DNA from 2 places in the Streptomyces sp. NBC_00009 genome. Region 2 is predicted to be linked to the other one. Evidence: riboswitches for the same ligand, from Rfam matches in the RefSeq annotation. Region 2 holds a riboswitch; the other holds the start of a gene.

Region 1 (3,394 bases), 1.0 Mb from region 2:
GCAGCCACTGAAGTGCCTTGACGGTGCCGCGCGTTCCGGGCACGACGACCAGGTCCGCGTCGACGAGCTCCTCGGCCCGGTCGACAAACCGCACGACGACACCCGGCTCCGCGGCCAGCGCGTCCACGTCGGTGAAGTTCGACATCAGCGGCACGGCGCACACGGCGACGCGCAGCACGTCCTCGCCGACGGGCGCCGCGGTCTGTGACTCGCGCACGGAGCCCCGCAGCGACACGCGCAGCCCGTCCTCCTCGTCGATGCCGAGGCCGTGCTGGAAGGGCAGCACGCCGTACGTGGCCCGCCCGGTCAGGTCCTTGAGCATGTCGAGGCCGGGCTCGAGGAGGGAGACGTCGCCGCGGAACTTGTTCACCAGATAGCCGGCCAGCAGCTCCTGGTCCTCGGGCGCGAGCAGCGCCGTCGTGCCGAAGAACGACGCGAAGACGCCGCCGCGGTCGATGTCGCCGACCACGAGCACGGGCAGCCGCGCGGCCCGCGCGATCCCCATGTTGACGATGTCGGTGCGGCGCAGGTTGATCTCGGCGGGAGAGCCCGCCCCTTCACAGATCACGGCGTCATAGCTGCCCCGGAGTTCCTCCAGGCATCCCACGACGGTGTCGAGGAGTGCGGCCTGGCGCCCTCCGTGGTAGCCGCGGGCGCTCAACTCGCCCACCGGCTTGCCCATGAGCACCACCTGGCTGCTCCGGTCGCTGCCCGGCTTCAGCAGTACGGGGTTCATCAGGGCGCTCGGCTCGACGCGGGCGGCCTGCGCCTGCATGGCCTGCGCACGGCCGATCTCGGCGCCCTCGCGCGTCACGAAGGAGTTGAGGGACATGTTCTGCCCCTTGAACGGCGCGACCTTCACCCCCTGCCGCACCAGCCACCGGCAGATGCCCGCGGTGACGACGCTCTTCCCGGCATCGGACGTGGTCCCTGCCACCAGCAGTCCGCCACCACTCACGACTTCCCCCTCCGCAACAGAGCCCGCCCGGCGACACACACGCCGAGGGCCAGCCAGCTCACGCGCCGCGAAAGCCGCGCCGCCCGCTCGACGTCGGCGGTTTCCACGGACCGGCCCGACGCGTTCAGTACGGGCCGGTGCTCGACCCGCCCGCCGTACGACAACGTGCCCCCGAGCCGCACCCCGAGCGCCCCCGCGAACGAGGCCTCGACGACACCGGCGTTGGGGCTCGGGTGCAGCCGCGCGTCCTCACGCCACGCGGTGAGCGCGCCGCGCGGACGGCCGCCCGCGACCGCGGCGAGCACGCCGGTCAGCCGCGCCCCCGGCCAGCCGGCCACGTCGTCGAGCCGCGCGGACGCCCAGCCGTAACGGCGGTACCTGGCCGACTTGTGCCCGACCATGGCGTCCAGCGTGTTCACGGCGCGGAAGGCGACGAGCCCGGGGACCCCGGCGACGGCGCCCCACACGAGCGCGCCCACGACGGCGTCGGAGGTGTTCTCGGCGACGGACTCGACGACGGCCCGCGCGATCCCGTCCGCGTCCAGGGCCTGCGGGTCGCGCCCGCACAGATGCGGCAGCCGCTCGCGCGCCGCGTCCACGTCACCGGCGGCCAGCGCGCCCCCGATGGCGCGCGCCTCGCGCCCCAGCGACGTACCGCCGACGACGGCCCAGGTGGCGGCGGCGGTCAGGGCGATGGAGGCGGCGGGGGAGCGGCGCACGGCGCGCGCGGCGAGGCCACCGGCGACGGCGGCGCCCCCGGCGCACACGGCGGTGTGCAGCGCGCCCCACCCGCGGTGGTCACTCCACAGCACTCGCTCGACGGCGCCCGCGGCCCGCCCGAACGCGGCGACCGGATGCCCGCGGCGCGGATCGCCGAACAGGAGGTCACCGAGGAGTCCGGCGGCGCTGCCGTACGCGAAGACGCGCTCGGCTCGCACGGGGTCAGCCCGCCGTTACGGCAGAGGGAACCCTTGTACTCGTCCTCGGCGGGAGAACCCGCAACTGGCAGCCGCGCATGGCGATATGTCCTCACTCAGGGTGTCCACGCCCTGGTTGGAAGAGACCGGCGGCGAGAGTTCCTGGCTTCCGGGTCCTGTGGGACCTCGGTGACAGTGGCGGGACCGCGCCGGATTCGCACCGGCTTCCTCTCCTGCTGCCGTAGATGGCCCCGGAAGTCCACCACGCTCCGCGAACGCCCGTCAACTTGCCGTTGACCTGCGAAGGGAGAGTGTGCTGAGGCACACACGAAGCGGGGTGCGGGACGCCTTCGCGTCCCGCACCCCGCACTCCTGCCGGTTACCTCCGGTCAGGCGACGATCAGGAAGATCCCGTACCCGACGGCCGCCGCGCACAGGGCGAAGCAGGCGTACGCGCCGGAGACGGCCAGCGCCGCCGAGTTGCCCTGGGCCGCCGCCGACTCCCGCTTGGTGAGGCCGACGATGCCGAGGGTGAACAGGCCCACGAGGGCCACCGTGATCACGAGGCTGACTCCGAACACGGAGCCGAGTGCTGCCCAGTCGATGTGCATAGCGCTGCTGCTTCCTTAGACCGTGGCAGGTCGCGCGGGCTCCGCCGAGGGCGGGGCGGGCGAGGCGGGGATGGTGGTCTTCACGTCGGCCAGGTCGGCGACCGTGCCGGCGGGCGGCGGGGTGACGGCCGCGATCGCGGTGGTCACGACGCCGGCGGGCTCGGCCGGGACCTCGGTGTCGTCGTCGTCCGTGACGTTCGTGTGGTCGACCGAGTTGCGGCGGGACAGCGCCCAGATGGCGCCCGCGCCGGCGATCAGGAGCAGCGCGGTGACGGCGACGCCCCACGAGCCCTGCTTGGTGAGGAACTCGGCGCCCGCGCCGACCAGACCGGCGGCCGGCAGGGTCAGGCCCCAGGCGATGAACATGCGGGTCGCGGTCGACCAGCGGACGACGCCGCCCTTGCGGCCGAGGCCCGAGCCCATCACGGCGCCGGAGCAGACCTGCGTCGTGGAGAGCGAGAAGCCGATGTGCGAGGAGGCGAGGATCGCGGTCGCGGCGCTGGTCTGGGCGGCGAAGCCCTGCTGCGGCGCGAGGTCCGTGAGGCCCTTGCCCATGGTGCGGATGATGCGCCAGCCGCCGAGGTAGGTGCCGAGCGCGATGGCCGTACCGGCCGAGACGATGACCCACATCGGAGGGTTCGAGCCGGGGTTCAGGACGCCGCCCGTGATGAGGGCGAGCGTGATGATGCCCATCGTCTTCTGCGCGTCGTTCGTGCCGTGCGCCAGCGAGACCAGGCCCGCGGAGGCGATCTGCCCGGCGCGGTAGCCCTTGGCGGTCGCCTTCTGGTCGGTCTTGCTGCCTATCCGGTACGTGAGCCGGGTGGCCAGCATCGCGGCGATGCCCGCCACGAGCGGCGCGGCGACGGCCGGGAGAAGGATCTTGGTGACGACGGTGCCGCCGTTGATCG
Region 2 (3,394 bases):
CCGTCGTGGTCATGTCCGGGACCGCGAGTTTGCGCACGGTCGCGTTGCGCAGCCCCATCGCCCATGCGAGGACGGCGATGAGCGCGTACGTCGCCCCGCCCGGCCACGCGAACGCGACGACCGTCGCCACGGCGAGCAGGGCCGCCTCGGTGACGAACACCGACCGCACCCAGGTCTCCCGCGCCCGCCCGGCGAACACTCCGGTCAGCCGCCCGGCGCACACGGCCCCCGCGAGGAACGCGCCTAGGGAGGTGAGCGACCCGAGGACGGAGAACCCGGGAGCGCCCGCGGCGGCGAAGCCGATGATGACGACGTTGCCGGTCATGTTCGCCGCGAAGACGTGGCCGAGGCCCAGATAGCTGACCGCGTCGACGAAGCCGCTCACGACCGTGAGGACCGTGAGGGCCGCGGGGAGGGCGGACCTGCGTGGCACGGGCGCGGGCGCCGCTGAGGGAACGCTGGCTTCACTCACCCGCACGACCATACGGAGTCCCGGTCCCGGCGGCCCGCCGGATCAGGTCCGCACGGCCCACCGTTCCTCGACCTTTGCGAGCCGCCAGTACCCGATGGCGGCCGCCCAGACGACGATGAACAGGCCCACGATGATGAACCCGACGTTGTCCAGGTCGAGCCCCGCTATCCAGCCGGTCACCGAGTCCCGCAGGTCGAGCTTGTCGTGCAGGACGCCCACGAGCTCGATGGTGCCGATCAGGAACGCGACGGCGATCGAGAGACCGGTGATGGCGAGGTTGTAGAACACCTTGCGCACGGGGTTCGAGAACGCCCACTGGTACGCGAAGTTCATGAACGTCCCGTCCAGGGTGTCGAACAGGCTCATTCCGGCGGCGAACAGGAGCGGCAGGCACAGGATCGCGTACCAGGGCAGTCCGGCCGCCGCGCCGCTGCCCGCCATCACCATCAGCGTGACCTCGGTCGCCGTGTCGAAGCCGAGGCCGAAGAGGAAGCCGAGCGGGTACATCTGGCCCGGCCGGGTGATGGACTTGGTGAACCGGCCGAGGATCCGGTTCATGAACCCCCGTGAATCCAGGTGCTGTTCGAGCTCCGCCTCGTCGTACGAGCCCGCGCGCATCGCCCGGAACACCCGCAGGATCCCCACCAGGGCGACGAGGTTGAGCGCCGCGATGAGGTAGAGGAAGGACCCGGAGATCGTGGTGCCCATGACACCGAGCGTCTGATGGGTGGCGGAGCCCTCGTTCATGATCCGCCCGGCGAGCTGGGTGCCCCCGGCGATCAGCGCGGCGAGCACGACCACCACGCTGGAGTGCCCGAGCGCGAACCAGAAGCCCACCGACACCGGGCGCTTGCCGTCGGCCATCAGCTTGCGGGTCGTGTTGTCGATCGCGGCGATGTGGTCCGCGTCGAACGCGTGCCGCATGCCCAGGGTGTACGCGGTGACGCCGAGGCCGATGCCGAAGGCCTTCGACCCCACCTCGTAGTGCTCCGGCACGACGAGCAGGAACAGCACCCCGAACGCGACGACATGGAGTGCGGCTATCACCGCCAGGAGCCCGGCGGTGCGGACGGTGTCCTCGCGCCGCCAGTGGAACGCGTCGCGTCCGGTTTCCGGGGACTTCACGGACAGGGTCATGCGGTCACGCTCCAACACCTCGTGGAATCACTTCGTGAGATGCCGTGGCCGGTCTCCTGGCTGACGGGTGTCCGCGTCCGCCCCTGCCTTCCCAGCTGCGCGCGGCAGCCAGTGGCGTGGTGGGGCGAGGCGTCCCGAGTCGTCTCGTTGCCGAGGGACCCGGGGCCCGATCACAGTGGCGAGGGCCGCTTCGGTCTGGGTCCTTTGAGGGACCGTCACCGAATTCCCGAGCACCACGGCCCGCCCACAGTAGAGTCCGGTCGGCGACGACTGCAAGGCTGCACAGCTGCGTAGGTGTGCGCGGGTATTCAAGATCACATCGGCGGCTGCGAGGATGGGGCCATGCATCTCGTCCCTGCCGAGCGCGCCGACCGCCGCACGATCGACGGCCACCGGGTCTGCGAGGCCATCGCCGCCATCGGTGAGCCAGGACATGTCCGCGCCTGGGCCGACCGGTTCTCCCTGCTCGCCGATCCCCGGCGCCTCGCGCTGCTGCTCGCGCTGTACCGGGCGGGGCCGCTGGCCGTGTCGGATCTCGCCGTGGCCACGGGCATGAACGACCCGGCGGTCTCGCAGGCGCTGCGGCTGCTGCGCGCGGCCGGTGTGGTCGAGGGGGAGAAGGAGGGCAGGATCGTGCGCTACCGCGTCGTCGACGCGGCGACCGCGGACCTGCTCGAGCACTGCGCTACGGACGGCGCGCACTGAATCGACACGTGCGCGCCGTCGCAGGGGTCCGCGGTTTCAGTCCCCTCGGGCGGCGGCCCGGCGGCGCGCGGCGGCGATCTCCGCGTAGGTGAGGTCGCGGCCCTCCCAGTGCGAGCCCTCGACCGACTTGCCGGGCTCCAGGTCCTTGTAGACCTCGAAGAAGTGCGTGATCTCCAGACGGTCGAACTCGGGGATGTCCTCGATGTCCCGCAAAGACGCATGGCGCGGATCGTGCGCGGGCACGCACAGGACCTTCTCGTCCATGCCCTTCTCGTCCCGCATCACGAACATGCCGATCGCCCGGCATTCGACGGTGCAGCCGGGGAACGTCGGATCGCCCACCAGGACGAGCGCGTCGAGCGGATCGCCGTCGCGCCCGAGGGTGCCGACGATGTATCCGTAGTCCGCCGGGTACTGGGTGGAGGTGAACAGCATCCGGTCGAGCCTTATCCGGCCGACGGAATGGTCCATCTCGTACTTGTTGCGGGAGCCTTGGGGGATCTCCACGGTGACGTCGAACGCGTGGACCGCGTCGGTGCCGTGGGCTGCGTCGGTGTGTCGGACCTCGTTGTCCAAGCCGGCCTCCTCGTCCACCCCGAGTGTGCTCCCGGGAGTGCGGGCGCGTCAGCCGATCGGGAACTCCAATTCGGGCCTGTCCCACATCACGGCGGGCGGATCGGCGGCCGCGGTGCCGGTGCGGACGGCTCCCGTGCTGCGGTAGAAGCCCTCGGCGGGCGGGTGCGAGACCACACGGACCGAGGTGAGTCCGGCGGCGCGCGCCTCGTCCTTCATATGGGCGACGAGCAGCCGCCCGATGCCGAGCCCCTGCGCCGCGTCGGCGACGAACATCAGGTCGAGCTCCGGCGGCACGAGCGTGAGCGCGTAGAACCCGAGCACCAGGTCATCGGTGCCGGCCGCGACGAAGACGCGATGGGCCTCGATGTAGTCGGGCCCCACCCGGTAGCCGGCCACCATCGACGCGTACGGGGCCTCGTAGGCGCGGGACGTACGGACGAGCCGGGTCAGCCGCTTGGCGTCGCGCGCGGTCGCCCTGCGCACCCGGACCGTCCCGGCGTCCGC

What was found. A riboswitch is a leader RNA that binds a small molecule or an ion and turns the genes downstream of it on or off. The one in region 2 is predicted to bind cobalamin.
Region 1: linked by a shared signal. The riboswitch ahead of OHA58_RS28270 (cobalamin biosynthesis protein) and the one ahead of OHA58_RS33125 (HoxN/HupN/NixA family nickel/cobalt transporter) in region 2 are both predicted to bind cobalamin.

Annotation. Positions count from the first base shown of each region.
Region 1 is NZ_CP108312.1:6,262,414-6,265,807, forward strand. It holds gene OHA58_RS28265 (cobyric acid synthase) at 1-958, opposite strand, end outside; gene OHA58_RS28270 (cobalamin biosynthesis protein) at 955-1,896, opposite strand; cobalamin riboswitch at 2,011-2,155, opposite strand; gene OHA58_RS28275 (hypothetical protein) at 2,265-2,486, opposite strand; gene OHA58_RS28280 (anion permease) at 2,502-3,394, opposite strand, start outside.
Region 2 is NZ_CP108312.1:7,306,409-7,309,802, forward strand. It holds gene OHA58_RS33120 (YoaK family protein) at 1-472, opposite strand, end outside; gene OHA58_RS33125 (HoxN/HupN/NixA family nickel/cobalt transporter) at 515-1,609, opposite strand; cobalamin riboswitch at 1,638-1,862, opposite strand; gene OHA58_RS33130 (metalloregulator ArsR/SmtB family transcription factor) at 1,952-2,314, shown strand; gene OHA58_RS33135 (inorganic diphosphatase) at 2,351-2,785, opposite strand; gene OHA58_RS33140 (GNAT family N-acetyltransferase) at 2,939-3,394, opposite strand, start outside.